Regions from separate parts of the Streptomyces sp. NPDC004266 genome, predicted to be linked through region 1. Evidence: riboswitches for the same ligand, from Rfam matches in the RefSeq annotation. Region 1 holds a riboswitch; the other holds the start of a gene.

Evidence for each region. Region 1 has a riboswitch for cyclic di-AMP ahead of ACFYUZ_RS30690 (M23 family metallopeptidase). Riboswitches for the same ligand answer to the same signal wherever they lie in the genome.
Region 2: it holds a riboswitch for cyclic di-AMP, as region 1 does, so the genes downstream of both, ACFYUZ_RS27255 (transglycosylase SLT domain-containing protein) here and ACFYUZ_RS30690 (M23 family metallopeptidase) in region 1, are expected to answer to the same signal.

The regions. Positions count from the first base shown of each region.
Region 1 covers NZ_JBIAMM010000015.1:126,407-133,720, reverse strand. The annotation lists gene ACFYUZ_RS30705 (GNAT family N-acetyltransferase) at 1-1,030, opposite strand, end outside; gene ACFYUZ_RS30700 (HPr family phosphocarrier protein) at 1,227-1,508, shown strand; gene ACFYUZ_RS30695 (GntR family transcriptional regulator) at 1,667-2,350, opposite strand; gene ACFYUZ_RS30690 (M23 family metallopeptidase) at 2,534-3,304, opposite strand; cyclic di-AMP (ydaO/yuaA leader) riboswitch at 3,317-3,481, opposite strand; gene ACFYUZ_RS30685 (M16 family metallopeptidase) at 3,683-5,080, opposite strand; gene ACFYUZ_RS30680 (M16 family metallopeptidase) at 5,077-6,426, opposite strand; gene ACFYUZ_RS30675 (DNA topoisomerase (ATP-hydrolyzing) subunit A) at 6,608-7,314, shown strand, end outside.
Region 2 covers NZ_JBIAMM010000012.1:182,098-189,411, forward strand. The annotation lists gene ACFYUZ_RS27245 (phosphocholine-specific phospholipase C) at 1-1,123, shown strand, start outside; gene ACFYUZ_RS27250 (hypothetical protein) at 1,188-1,790, opposite strand; cyclic di-AMP (ydaO/yuaA leader) riboswitch at 2,170-2,354, shown strand; gene ACFYUZ_RS27255 (transglycosylase SLT domain-containing protein) at 2,359-3,249, shown strand; gene ACFYUZ_RS27260 (phosphoribosyltransferase family protein) at 3,233-4,537, opposite strand; gene ACFYUZ_RS27265 (hypothetical protein) at 4,758-5,354, opposite strand; gene ACFYUZ_RS27270 (alpha/beta fold hydrolase) at 5,534-6,298, opposite strand; gene ACFYUZ_RS27275 (SpoIIE family protein phosphatase) at 6,690-7,314, shown strand, end outside.

The DNA of each region.
Region 1 (7,314 bases):
AGCGGGCCTGCCGTACGAGCTCGCGCTGGCGCTCGCGGCCGGCGGCCCCGCTCTCGGCGTATCCGGCGGAGAGCACGACGAGGCCGCGCACCCCGTGCTCGCCGCAGTCCGCGACGGCCTCGGGCACCCGCTCGGCGGGGACGGCGACGACGGCCAGGTCCACCGGTTCGCCGATGGCGCCGACGGAGGGGTGGGCGGGGACGCCGTCGAGCTCGGTCTCTCCGGTGAGCGCGGCGTTCACCGCGTACACCCGTCCCGTGAAGCCGGCGCCGAGGAGGTTGCGGAGCACGGTCCGGCCGACACCGCCGGGGGCGCGCCCGGCGCCGACGACGGCGACGGACCGGGGGGTGAGGAGGCGCTGCACGGAGCGCGCCTCGGCGCGCTGCTCCCGCGCGCGCTGGACGGCGAGGGAGCGGTCGGTCGGTTCGAGGTCGAGGTGGAGCCGGACGGACCCGTCCTCGAAGCTGCGCTTCTGGGTGTAGCCCGCGTCGGTGAAGACCTTGATCATCTTGGTGTTGGCGGGGAGCACCTCGGCCGCGAAGCGCCGGATGTCCCGCTCGCGCGCGACCGCCGCGATGTGTTCGAGGAGGGCGGAGGCGACGCCCCTGCCCTGGTGCGCGTCCTGGACGAGGAAGGCGACCTCGGCCTCGTCGGCGGGGGACGAGGCGGGCAGTCCGCGGGAGTCGATGCGGTCGTAGCGGACGGTGGCGATGAACTCGCCGCCGACGGTCGCCGCGAGCCCGACCCGGTCCACGAAGTCGTGGTGGGTGAAGCGGTGGACGTCCTTGGCGGACAGGCGCGGGTAGGGGGCGAAGAAGCGGTAGTACTTCGACTCGTCCGAGACCTGCTCGTAGAAGCTGACGAGCCGGTCGGCGTCGTCGGCCGTGATAGGCCTGATGCGCGCGGTGCCGCCGTCGCGGAGCACCACGTCCGCCTCCCAGTGGTCGGGGTAGGCGTGCTCCGGCGGGGCGGGCCGCGCCGACGGGGCCGGTGGTTCCGCCGCTTCCGACTTCTCCGACGCGCTCTGCATGGGGCCAGCCTACGGCCGCGGCACGAGCGCGACACGACCGCGGCACCGGTCGCGGCGCGGGGGCGGGCGATGCAAGGTGTTGCAAGGTAGGGAGGGCCGAAGGGCGGTCCGGTCCGGGCCGAAGGTCGGCGTGAGCACCGCGCAACCCGTGAGAGACTGGTCTAGACAACCCGCTTGAGACTTGAAGGGCAACACCATGGCTGAGCGCCGCGTCAACGTCGGCTGGGCCGAGGGCCTGCACGCCCGCCCCGCGTCCATCTTCGTCCGTGCCGCCACGGCTTCCGGCGTGCCGGTGACGATCGCCAAGTCCGACGGCACCCCCGTGAACGCCGCCTCCATGCTCGCGGTGCTCGGTCTGGGCGCGCAGGGCGGCGAGGAGATCGTCCTCGCTTCGGAGGCCGACGGCGCCGAGGCCGCGCTCGACCGCCTGGCGAAGCTGGTCGCCGAGGGCCTGGACGAGCTGCCCGAGACCGTCTGACGCCGGTCCCCCGCACCACGGATGGCCGGGGCCGCCGGAATTCCGGCGGCCCCGGCCATCCGCTTTTCCCGGACTCTTTTTCCGGACGGAGAAAGGCCCGTCCCCGGGCAGCGCGAAAATACGGCCCGAATGCCTTTTCCCTTTGTACGGCGCGCGTGTTAATTCCGGGCACCCGTCGTGTTGACGGCATGTTGCGAGACCCTCACACGGCCGCTCGCCGGAATTTTCAGCCGGTACAGCGGCAGTGAGCGCTCCGCGTGCAGCGCGGTCAGCGCCCGCGCCCGCTCCGCGTCGCCGCGCGCCACGGCGTCCACGATCGCGCCGTGCTCGGCCCAGGCCTCGACCGGCCGGTCGGGCTGCTCCACGACGTGCGTCCAGGCGATCTTGTGCCGCAGCTGGGTGAGCAGCGCCGTGAGGGCCGGGCTCCCGGAGGCCTGCGCCAGGGTCTCGTGGAACCAGCCGCCGAGCGAGCGCAGGTCCTCCCCCTGACCGCGCCTGGCCCGCTCCTGCCCCAGCCTGACCAGGCCGCGCAGCACCTTGAGGTGCGCCTCGGTGCGCCGCTGCGCGGCCCGGGCGGCACCCAGCGGTTCGAGCAGCGCCCTCATGTCGAGGAGGTCGGCGGCCTCCTGCTCGGTCGGCTCGGCGACCTGGGCGCCCGCGTGGCGGCGGGTGACGACGAAGCCCTCGGACTCCAGGGTGCGCAGCGCCTCGCGGACCGGGACCCGGGAGACCCCGTACCGGCGGGCGAGCTGCTCCTCGGTGAGCCGAGCACCCCGCTCGAACACGCCGGAGACGATGTCGTCCCGGATCGCCGTGCATACCGAGTGCGCGGGAATGCGCATGTCCGACCTCCGCCTTGGTGCGCGCGAGACAATTCGAGCGGCGCCTGTTCTGCGCCGATCTTCGACTCTATTGCAGCACGCCGGAATTTCCGATGCCCCCACGGAATCCATGGATGTCTTCCGGCCGAAGAAAAGCCCCGGCTCAGTACGAGCCGGGGCTTTTGCGACGCGGTGCGGGCGGGGTCAGACGCTGACGCCGCGGGCGCGGAGGTACGCGATCGGGTTGATGTCCGAGCCGTACTCGGAGCTGGTGCGCGCCTCGAAGTGGAGGTGCGGGCCGGTGGAGTTGCCGGTCGAGCCCGAGATGCCTATCTGCTGGCCCGGCTCGACGGTCTGGCCGACGTAGACCTCGATGGAGGAGAGGTGCCCGTACTGGGTGTACGTGCCGTCGTTCATCCGGATGACGATGTTGTTGCCGTACGCGCCGCCCCAGCCGGCCTCGACGACGGTGCCGGAACCGACGGAGACGACCCGGGTGCCGTAGGCGGCGTGGAAGTCGATGCCGGAGTGGCTGCCGGAGGACCAGAGCGAGCCGCCGGTCTTGTAGCCGGTGGAGACGTACGAGCCGGCGACGGGGAGCTGGAAGGAGGCCAGGCGGCGGCGCTCGGCCTCGCGGGCGGCGCGCTCGCGCTCCAGGCGGATCTCCTTGGCCCGGGCCTCGGCCTTGCGCTTCGCCTCGGCCTTGGCCTTCGCCTTGGCGATGGCCTCGACGGCCTCCTGCTCCTGGGCGGCGGCCTGGGCGTTGAGCGGGTCGACGAGGGAGTCCTCGGTGATCACCTGGGTGAGGCCGGTGTCCTCGACGGAGCGGTTGTCCGTGTCGGCGGCGAGCGCCGGGGAGGCGAGGGTTCCGATGACGCCGGTGGTGGCCAGCGTCGCGACGCCGGCGATGCCCGCGCCGCGGCGCGCCATCCGGCTCGGAGCACGGTGCTTCCCGGTGGCACGGGTGAACGCCATGGAGGAGCTGATCCTTTCCTTCCTTCTCGCCTACCGGGTTAGCTGACGGGTTCGGAGCAGGAAGGTCTCCTACGGGCCCCTCCGTCGAGACGAAGGCGCCCGATTCACCCCAGGGACTGCGTACGGGTCCCCGGCTCCCCAGGCTCGCGCCTGACGGGGACTCGGCGATGACTGTCCGATGCCGCGGTTGCGGCACGTGCAACTGACGAACAGCCGCCCCGACGCTATGCGGGATCGCCTTTCAATCACCAACCAGACGCGCTTTTTGTAAGACATGCCACAGGGCAAACGATCACCCTTGATCCCAATACGGACAAAGAGGAGGACCCCGACGAACTGTGTCGTCGGGGCCCTCCCGTTGTCGTCCCGGAGCCGGAATCAGCCCGTCACGACGGTCACTTCGCCGATGCCGAGCGCACGCACCGGCTCCGCGATCTGCGCCGCGTCACCGACGAGCACGGTGACGAGCCGGTCCACCGGGAAGGCGCTGACCACGGCGGCCGTCGCCTCGACGGTGCCGGTCTCGGCCAGGCGCGCGTACAACTGGGCCTGGAAGTCGTCCGGGAGGTGCTGCTCGACCTGGTCGGCGAGCGTCCCGGCGACCGAGGCGGCCGTCTCGTACTTGAGGGGCGCCACCCCGACGAGGTTCTGCACGGCCGTCTCGCGCTCCGCGTCCGTGAGGCCCTCGGCGGCGAGGACGCGCAGCACCTTCCACAGGTCCTCGAGGGCCGGGCCCGTGTTGGGGGTGTCGACGGACCCGCTGATGGCGAGCATCGCGGCGCCGTTCCCCTCGGCGTCCGAGCGGAGCACCTGGCCGAAGGCCCGCACGCCGTACGTGTAGCCCTTCTCCTCGCGCAGGACCCGGTCCAGACGGGAGGTCAGGGTGCCGCCCAGGCAGTACGTGCCGAGGACCTGGGCCGCCCAGACGCGGTCGTGCCGGTCCGGACCGATCCGGCCGATCAGCAGCTGCGTCTGGACGGCGCCGGGACGGTCCACGATGACGACCCGTCCGGTGTCGTCGGCGGTGATCGGCGGCATCGGGAGCGGCTCGGCCGGCTCACCGGTCCAGGCGCCCAGCGTCTCGGCGAGGACCTTGTCGAGGTCGACCCCGGTCAGGTCGCCGACGACCACCGCGGTGGCCGTGCCCGGCCGGACGTACGCGTCGAAGAAGGCGCGGACGGCGGCGGCGTCGATCGCGGCGACGGTCTCCTCGGTGCCCTGGCGCGGCCGGGACATCCGGGACTCCGCCGGGAACAGCTCCTTGGAGAGCTGCTTGGCCGCGCGGCGCGCCGGGTTGGCCGTCTCGTGCGGGATCTCGTCGAGACGGTTGCGCACCAGGCGCTCGATCTCGGTCTCCAGGAACGCCGGGGCGATGAGGGCCTCGGCGAGCAGACCGAGCGCCTTGGGCAGCCGGGAGACCGGGACCTCCAGGGAGACCCGTACGCCCGGGTGGTCGGCGTGCGCGTCGAGCGTGGCGCCGCAGCGCTCCAGCTCGGCCGCGAACTCCTCGGCGCTGTGCTGGTCGGTGCCCTCGGAGAGCGCGCGGGCCATGATGGTGGCGACACCGTCGAGGCCGGCGGGCTCGGCGTCCAGCGGGGCCGGCAGGAAGACCTCCACGGCGACGACCTGCTGGCCGGGGCGGTGGCTGGTGAGCACGGTCAGACCGTTGTCCAGCCTGCCGCGGTCCGGGGCCGGGAAGGCCCACGGCCTGGCGGCGCCCGGCTGGGGCTGCGGATGGAAGTCCATGCTGGTCAAAGACACGGCAGCGTCGGTCACTGGTCCGCTCCCTCTTCCTCGTCGCCGTTCTCGCTCTGCTCGGTCGCCAGGGGCTCGTAGACGAGCACCGCGCGGTTGTCGGGGCGCAGCTTGGCCGCGGCGACCGCCCGCACCTCCTCGGCGGTGACGGCCAGGACGCGGTCGACGGCGGTCAGGGCGAGCTGCGGGTCTCCGAAGAGGACGGCGAACCGGCACAGTTCGTCGGCGCGGCCGGCGACGGTGCCGAGCCGGTCCAGCCACTCGCGCTCCAACTGGGCCTGCGCGCGCTCCATCTCCTCGGGCGTGGGGCCCTCCTCGGCGAACCGGGCCAGCTCCTCGTCGACGGCCGCCTCGATCTGCGGGACCTCGACGCCCCCGGAGGTCTTGACGTCCAGCCAGCCCAGCGAGGGCGCCCCGGCGAGCCGCAGCAGGCCGAAGCCGGCGGCGACGGCCGTGCGGTCACGGCGGACCAGGCGGTTGTGCAGGCGGGAGGACTCCCCGCCGCCCAGGACCGTCAGGGCCAGGTCGGCGGCGTCGCACTCGCGCGTGCCGTCGTGCGGCAGCCGGTAGGCGGCCATCAGCGCGCGCGCCGGGACCTCCTCCTCGACGACCTCGCGCAGCTGCTCGCCGATGACCTCGGGCAGCTCGCCGGAGCGCGGCTCGGGCTTGCCGTCGTGGGCGGGGATGGAGCCGAAGTACTTCTCGACCCACGCGAGCGTCTGCGCCGGGTCGATGTCGCCGACGACGGACAGCACCGCGTTGTTCGGGGCGTAGTACGTGCGGAAGAAGTTCCGCGCGTCCTCCAGGGTGGCCGCGTCCAGGTCGGCCATGGAGCCGATCGGCGTGTGGTGGTAGGGGTGGCCCTCCGGGTAGGCCAGGGCGGTCAGCCTCTCGAAGGCCGTGCCGTACGGCACGTTGTCGTAGCGCTGGCGGCGCTCGTTCTTGACGACGTCCCGCTGGTTCTCCATGGACTCGTCGTCCAGGGCGGCGAGCAGCGAGCCCATGCGGTCGGCCTCCAGCCAGAGCGCGAGCTCCAGCTGGTGCGTGGGCATGGTCTCGAAGTAGTTGGTGCGCTCGAAGCTCGTCGTGCCGTTGAGCGAGCCGCCGGCGCCCTGCACCAGCTCGAAGTGGCCGTTCCCGTGCACCTGCTTCGAGCCCTGGAACATCAGGTGCTCGAAGAGGTGGGCGAGGCCCGTGCGGCCCTTGACCTCGTGACGCGAGCCGACGTCGTACCAGAGGCAGACCGCGGCGACCGGGGTCAGGTGGTCCTCGGAGAGCACCACGCGCAGGCCGTTCGCCAACCGGTGCTCGGTCGCTGTCAGGCCGCCGGAGCCGGCCTCGGCCGTGGCCGTGTGACCCATGGGCATGTACGTCCCTTCGATCGCGATGTGAAAAAGTCCTGCCACTGTATGCAAGCGCGCCGACACCTGGCGAAGTTCCCGACCCTTCGTGATGTCCCTCTTCCGGGTCGCGGTCGGCGTTGTCGGTGGCACGGTCCACAATGGTCCGCGTCAGATCAACCTTGTTGGTGAAGGAGCCGCAGCCGCGATGGCCCGCCGCAGCACGAAGACACCGCCGCCGGACGACGCGTTCGAGGAGCGAATCCTCGACATCGACGTCGTCGACGAGATGCAGGGCTCCTTCCTCGAGTACGCGTACTCGGTGATCTACTCGCGCGCCCTCCCCGACGCCCGCGACGGCATGAAGCCCGTCCAGCGGCGCATCGTCTACCAGATGGGCGAGATGGGGCTCCGCCCCGACCGCGGCTTCGTCAAGTGCGCCCGTGTCGTCGGCGAGGTGATGGGCAAGCTCCACCCGCACGGCGACGCGTCGATCTACGACGCGATGGTCCGCATGGCGCAGCCCTTCTCCATGCGCCTCCCCCTCGTCGACGGCCACGGGAACTTCGGCTCCCTGGGCAACGACGACCCGCCGGCCGCCATGCGGTACACCGAGTCGCGGATGGCCCCGGCCGCGCTCCTCATGACCGAGTCCATCGACGAGGACACGGTCGACTTCGCGCCGAACTACGACGGCCAGGAGCAGGAGCCGGTGGCGCTCCCCGCCGCCTACCCGAACCTGCTGGTCAACGGCGCGTCCGGGATCGCGGTCGGCATGGCGACGAACATGCCCCCGCACAACCTCGGCGAGGTCGTCGCGGCCGCCCGCCACCTGATCCGCCACCCGAACGCCGACCTCGAGACGCTGATGCGCTTCGTGCCCGGCCCCGACCTGCCCACCGGCGGCCGGATCGT
Region 2 (7,314 bases), on a different contig from region 1:
GGGCGACGGCGCCCACTTCGTCGACCTCGTCTACCGGGCGCTCGCCGCGAACCCCGAGGTGTTCGACTCCACGGTGCTCTTCCTCAACTACGACGAGAACGACGGCTTCTTCGACCACGTGCCGCCGCCGGTCGCCCCTCCGGGCACCGCGGGCGAGTACCTCGACGGCGTGCCGATCGGCCTGGGCTTCCGCGTCCCGATGATCGTCATGTCCCCGTGGACCCGGGGCGGTTGGGTGAGCTCCGAGGTCTTCGACCACACGTCGGTCCTGCGCTTCATGGAGAGCTGGACGACGGCCCTCGGCACCCCGGCCGCCTGCCCCCACATCAGCGCCTGGCGACGCAAGGTCACCGGCGACCTGACCGGGGTCTTCGACTTCGCCAACCCGGTGTACGGAGTGCCCGCCGGCCTTCCGTCCACGGCGAAGGTGATCGGGCAGGCCACCTGCGGCCCGCTGCCGAACCCGGCACCGCAGAACAACGCGCTGCCCGTCCAGGAGTCCGGTACCCGGCCGGCGCGCGCCCTGCCCTACCAGGTGAACGGCAACCTCGACCGCTTCGAGTTCGGCGCCGCGGGCAAGATCCTCGCCTGGTTCTCCATGACCAACCAGGGCGCGGAGGCCAAGCGCTCGGCGCACTTCTCGATCCATCCGCACCAGTACCGGGACACCGCCGCCTGGCAGTACACCGTCGACCCCGGCGGCACGGCCACCGACTACTTCAACATCGGCCTCGGCTCGGGCTCGGGGAAGTACGACATCTCGATGATGGGCCCGAACCGTTTCCTGCGCCGCTTCGTCGGGGACGCCTCCAAGGCGGGCAAGGCCGTCGAGGTGGCGGCCCGGTTCGCGCCCGAGGCGGGGACGGGCAGGACGGCCCTGTGGTTCAGGATGACGAACACCTCGGCCGGTCCCGTCACCTTCACGATCCGCTCGAACGCCTACCGCTCGGACGGGCCGTGGACCTACACGGTGCCGGCGAACTCCAGCCGCGAGGACTTCTTCAACGCGGTGGCGTACAACGGCGGCTGGTACGACTTCACGATCCTCGCCGACATCGACGGAAGCTGGTCGCGCCGGTACACCGGCCACATCGAGACCGGGGCCCCGAGCGTCAGCGGCTGATCCCCCTCCCCGCGTGCCGGGCGGCGGCCTCCCGGTCGCCGCCCGGCACCGGGGCGGCGTGGCGTCAGCGGCCGGCGTGCGCGGCGCGCCGGGCCGTGGCGTCGAGGAGCGCCACGGCGTCGGCCCCGGTGCGGCCGGGGGCCCGGTTCCACGGCCCGATCAGACCCTGCCAGCCGCGCGACCGCAGTTCGGTCATGATCCAGGCGGCCGCCTCGTTCATGGTGTCGGCGCTGCCGTAGCCGAGCCGGTGGGCGGCGAGGAGAGCCCCACAGACGCACCGGGCGCCCCGCACGTCACGCAGCTTGTACGGGGCGTTCTGCCAGCCCCACTCCGTCAGCACCAGGCGCGCGTAGCCGAGGTGGACCGAGGGCCGGAGCTCGGCCTGGCCGATGCGGCGCCAGGTGTGCAGCCGGTCCGGCAGCACGGCTCCGAGCCGCCCCGGGAGACGGCGCTCGGCGGGGAGCGCCGGGGGCAGGGCGGCCAGGGCGTCGGCCACGAGCCGGTCCACCGGCACGCTGAGCAGCGCCCGCCAGCCCTCCTCCGCCGACGGCGGCTCCTGGGGGGCGTTCCAGTCCGTGACGATCCGCTGCCAGGTGACGCTCTCGAAGAGGGCGGCCGCCTCGCGGTCGAGGGCGTCGGGGCTGAGCAGGGAAGCGGAGGGCGGCATAGGGGTGTCTCCTGAGTCGACTCCCTCCATCTTTCAAGATGGAATGTCTGTTTTGCGACTTTTACACCCCCAAGAGAGTTGCCCACCTCACACCACCCCACCCCCCTCTTCACGAACACCCCATCGAGTGAATTACCACCTCATTTACCCATGAATGGAATTACATACTAAATCGGACATTGCGCTTTGAGTGACACGACTCACTCGCGCGGTCCGACCACCCGGCGACGCCCTCCCCCAGCCCGTACCGGACAAGGAAGTTCGAGGCCTCCCGGACGGCATCGATCTTGAATTGCCCGAATTTCGTGATCCATTTCCGGATACACGGGGTCCCCTCCCCTTGTTATCCGTCGCATTACTGGCCTACGGTCACCTCCATTCGAGCGGAACGCCCAATCCTGCCGCCGCTCGGTAAACCTCCCTTTTCACCCGACGGCAGGAGCGGGGGACCCACGAATACGCCGGTCCGGAATCCGGAACGGCTCGGGGTGAAGCCGCGTGCGCGCGGCCGGACATCTCCCGTCCGAACCCGACAGCTCACCCCGCAGGCGCCGGAGAGGAAACCGTCATGCCTGCTCACGGTAAGCACCGCCGCCCCCGCCGCGGCCCCGTCTCCCGCGGCCTCGCCCTGGTCGGCACGGGTGGCGCCGCACTCGCCCTGCCGCTCGTCGCCCCGGCCGTCGCCGACGCCGCGCCCGTGTCCGGTGCCCCGGAGACCGCCGCCCAGTCCCTCGCCGCTCCCGCCGCGCAGGCCGCCGCCAAGGCTCCCGCCGCCCCTGCCGCCGCGCGCACGTACACCGTCGTGAGTGGTGACTCGCTTTCCCTGATCGCCCACAAGAAGGGAATTCAGGGGGGCTGGAAGAGCCTTTACCGTGCCAATAAGAGCGTCGTGGGTGACGACCCGTCACTCATTCACCCCGGTCTCGAACTGACGATCCGTCGGGATTCCGCCAAGGCCACTCCCCCGCAGGCGAAGGCGAAGAAGTCCGCCACGACCGAACGGGCGAGCCGCTCCGAGCGCCGGCCGGCCGCTCCCGCCGTCGCCACCGGTACGGGCGCCTCCGCCGCGCAGGCCGTCCCGGCCGTCGCCCCCGCCCCCGCCGCCGGCCAGGCCGCCCCCGTGGCCGCCACGAACTACGCCGACAACCTCGACGGCTGGATCCGGGAGTCCCTGGCCATCATGGGCCAGCACGGCATCCCCGGCTCCTACGACGGGATCTACCGCAACGTCATGCGCGAGTCGTCCGGGAACCCCCGGGCCATCAACCTCTGGGACTCCAACGCGGTCGCCGGCACCCCCTCCAAGGGCCTGCTCCAGGTCATCGAGCCGACCTTCCTCGCCTATCACGTGCCCGGCACCTCCATGGACCTGTTCGACCCGGTCGCCAACATCACCGCCGCCTGCAACTACGCGGCCGACCGCTACGGCTCCATCGACAACGTCAACTCGGCGTACTGATCCCCTGACGCCGGAAGTGCTCGGCGAACCAGGAGGTGGCGAGGTCCGCCACCTCCTCCAGGGCGCCCGGCTCCTCGAAGAGGTGGCCGGCGCCCCCCACCACGGCGAGCCGGTTCTCGCAGCGCAGCAGTGCCAGGGCCCGCCTGTTGAGGTCCAGGACCATCGCGTCCGCGCCGCCCACCACCAGGAGCGTCGGAGCGCGCACCCGGGCCAGGTGCTCGGCCGCGAGGTCCGGCCGGCCGCCCCGCGAGACGACGGCGCTCACGGGTGACGCGGGGTCGGCGGCCGCCCACAGCGCGGCGGCCGCGCCCGTGCTCGCGCCGAAGTACCCGAGCGGGAGTCCCGTGCTCTCGGGCCTCCCGGCCAGCCACTCCGTGGCCCCGGCGAGCCGCCCGGCGAGGAGCGGGGTGTCGAAGACACGCTCCCGGTCCCCCGCCTCCTCCTCGGTCAGCAGGTCGAAGAGGAGGGTCCCGAGGCCCGCCCGGTTGAGCCCCCCGGCGACCGCCCGGTTCCTGGGGCTGTGGCGGCTGCTGCCGCTGCCGTGGGCGAACAGGACGATGCCGCCGGCGCCCTCGGGGACCACGAGCCGTCCGTCGAGGGTGACGCCGGAGACCGGGATCCGCACGTCCGTGCCCTGCGCGACGGGGTCCCGCCCGGCTCCGCTCCGGTCCAGACAGGCGATGACCTCGGCGTCCGGGGTCTGCGAGAAGTCCTGGTAGAACTGCCCGATCGCGAAGAAGAGGTCCGGCGTGTGCACGCTGACGGCCTCGTCGGCATCGTCGCCGACGCGGGTCGTCCAGCCCCGTGGCGCCACCGGGACGGCGAGGACGATCCGGGCGGCGCCCCGGGCCCGCACCACCCGGCAGGCCGCCAGCGCCGTGGCCCCCGTCGCCAGCCCGTCGTCGACCACGACGACCGTCCGCCCTTCGAGGGGCAGGGAGGACCGGCCGCCCCGGTAGCGGCGGGCGCGCTGGTCGAGCTCGGCGTGCTCACGCTCCTCCACCGCGGCGAGGTCGTGGTCGCCCACACGGGTCTCGCGGAGCACCCGCTCGTTGAGCACCCGCACGCCTCCCTCCCCGATCGCCCCCATCGCGAGCTCCGGCTGGTGCGGCACACCGAGCTTCCGTACGAGACAGATGTCGAGCGGCGCGTCGAGGGCGTCGGCGACCTCAGCCGCCACCGGCACACCGCCCCGCGGAAGCCCGAGGACCACGACGTCATGGCCCTTGAGGTGGTCGAGCCGGGCGGCGAGCTGCCGCCCGGCGTCGGTGCGATCGCTGAAGAACATGGTCCGCCGCCCTTCCGCTGGTGCGCGGCTCGGGCGCGGGGAGGAACGGAATGCCCCGTCCCCTGCCCGTCCCTCCAGGGTAGACGCGTCACCCCCGTCGACGGGGCACCCCGGACGGCGGCCCCGCGCGGACGGCGATCGCCACCCGGCGAGCGGGCCCACCCGGCGAGCGGACCGGTGCCGGCTCGGCGGACCGGTGACCGGCGGGGCCCCGGCGCGGTCAGCGGGACTGCAGGGCGTCGAGGGCCACGGTCTGGGCTATGGCGAGCCGTCGGTCGAGCTCCGGGTCGGCTATGTCGAGCACGTACCGGTCCCGGATGCCGAAGAGCTTGTCGACCGACATGACGGGCCGCCCGTCCTCGGCGAAGTCGAAGTGGTAGGGCACGACGAACGGGACGAAGTCCACGAGGGGCAGGAAATCCCAGGCCCGCCGCAGCAGCGCCACCGTCTGGTTCCGCTCCTGTCCGGTGGCCTCCCCCACCTCGCCGTCCCGGCTCAGGTGCCAGGTGCTCCGCAGCAAGGACGCGCCGAAGTCCTTCCGGAAACCGCCCAGTCGGGTGCCGGAGGCACCGACCACGTCGTACGTCGCGCCGAGGTCGATGACCTGACGGGCCTTGAAGGTGAAGAGGACCTGGCGCTGGGACTCGTCGGTGTAGAAGGTGACGTGCTCCTTGAGCGCCATCCTCTTCTGGTGGGCGAAGGCGACGAGTTCGCCCTCCTCGCCGTCCGGTCCGACGGTGTGCACCAGGTAGCGGTTGGCCATGGGCGTCACCTTCTGCCGTACGAGGAAGCGGTGCTGCGACTGTGCGAGGCCCATCGGTCGTGCTCCTGCCGGTCGTGGACGGTCCCTGGAAGACCGCCCCCTGAGGTCGTGAGCACGATGATCCGTTGCCGAGGGGCCTCGCCGCTGTCCTCGAAAGTCGTCGACTCCGTCGACCTTCGGATGAGGCGGAGGACGAGACCGGAAACCGGGACCGGAAGCCGAGGTCGAGGACCTCAGGCGCCGAGGAAGGCCTCGATGGCCTCGGCGAGGGCCTGCGGTGTCTCCTCGGGGGCGTAGTGACCGGCGTCCTTGAGGACTTCGAGGCGGGCGTTGGGGTACCAGCGCAGCCAGGTGGCCTCCATCGCCTCGGACCCGAGCGCGGGGTCGTGGGCGCCGACGACGAGCAGGACCGGCGTGGGGTTGTCGCGGACCCGCTCGTGGAAGTCGGTGCGGGACCAGGAGTCCAGATAGGCGCGGAAGGCCGTCGCGGAGGACCGCGTGACGGAACGGTCGACGAGCGCGCCCAGCCACGCGTCGTCGTAGCGTCCGCCGGTGGTGTTGTCGATGATCGCGCGCCGGTTGGCCGGCTCGTCGGCGGCTCCGGCGAAGAGCTCCCAGGTCTCCCCGTCGAGCGGGAAGCCGGCGGCGGAGACCGGAGAGACACCGATGATCGAGCTGATCCGGTCGGGGGCGTCGAGCAGCATCAGCTGGGCCGCCTTGCCGCCCATCGAGTGGCCGATGACGGAGAAGGAGTCCCAGCCGAGGTCGTCGGCGACGGCGAGGGCGTCGGCCGCCACCTCCTCCATGGTGTACGCGCCCGCGTGGTCGAGGGCGTCGCCGTAGCCCCGGCAGTCGACGAAGGCGTACGTGCCGAGGCCGCCGTCCAGATGGGCCCGCAGCGGGGCGAAGCTGGTGCGGTCGCCGAACCAGTTGTGCAGCACGAGGGCCCTCCCGGGGCCCTCGCCGTGTACGTCGTACGGAAGAACCTGCCCCGTCATCGTGCCCCCTGCTCGCGAGGTCGTGCGCCGCGCGCCGACGGCGGCGGTCGACGACCGAGTGTGACGGCACGGACGCGTGGGGTCAACACCATCGGGCGGGGCGCGCGGGAGCGTGCCGGATCGGGAGCGGGGAGACACCTCGGGGCTCCGGGACCGGGAGGCGCCTCGCCCGGGCGGGGGCAGGGAGGGGCCTCGCCCGGACAGGGGCAGGAAGGCACCTCGCCGGTGCCGGGACCAGAAGGCGCCTCGACGGATCCGGGACCGGGAGGCGCCTCCCCCGGTCCCGGGCAGCGCAGGCACCTCGACTGGTCCGGGCCCGGTCACCGGCGCGCCCCATGACCAGGACCGGGGTGCTTTCGCGTCCGTCCGGGAACGGGGGGATCCTGGCTGTGTGACCTCGCACGGCGCGTCCGGCCCCGGCCCGGCGGGCGGCACCGGGAGTCCGTCCGGGAACGGAGCCGACAACGGGCCTGCTTCCCGCGCGCTCACATGGGCCCTCTCGGAGGCGGTCCTCGCGGCGGTGGAGGGAGTCGGCGGTTACGCGGGCGGGGTGTACCTGCGCTCGGGGACCCCGGGGCTGCTGCGCCTCGCGGTCCTGGCGGGACTGCCGGGGCCGCTGTTCCGGCCGTGGTGGCGCATGCACGCGAACCGGCCGTTCCCCGTCGCGGAGGTGCACCGCTCGGGCCAGTCCGTCCACCTGGCCGACGTCGAGGAGGCCATGCGGCGCTTCCCTCAGCTGGTGGCGAGCCTGCCGTTCCCGTTCGCCTCGCTGTACGCGCCGGTGGTCGCGGGCCGCGAGCGCTTCGGCGTGCTCGTGGCGCTGCGGCCGCCGAGCCCGGGGGAGCCGGTGGACGGGCGGGACCGAAGCCGGATGACCGGGGACGCGCTCCGCCTCGGTGAGGCCCTGGCCGATCTGGCCCGGCGGGGGACGAAGGTCGAGTGGCCCGGGGATCCGGTGTGCGTGCAGCTGCCCACCGGTTCGGGCCCGCCGGTCCGGTTCGGCTCCTTCTCCTGGG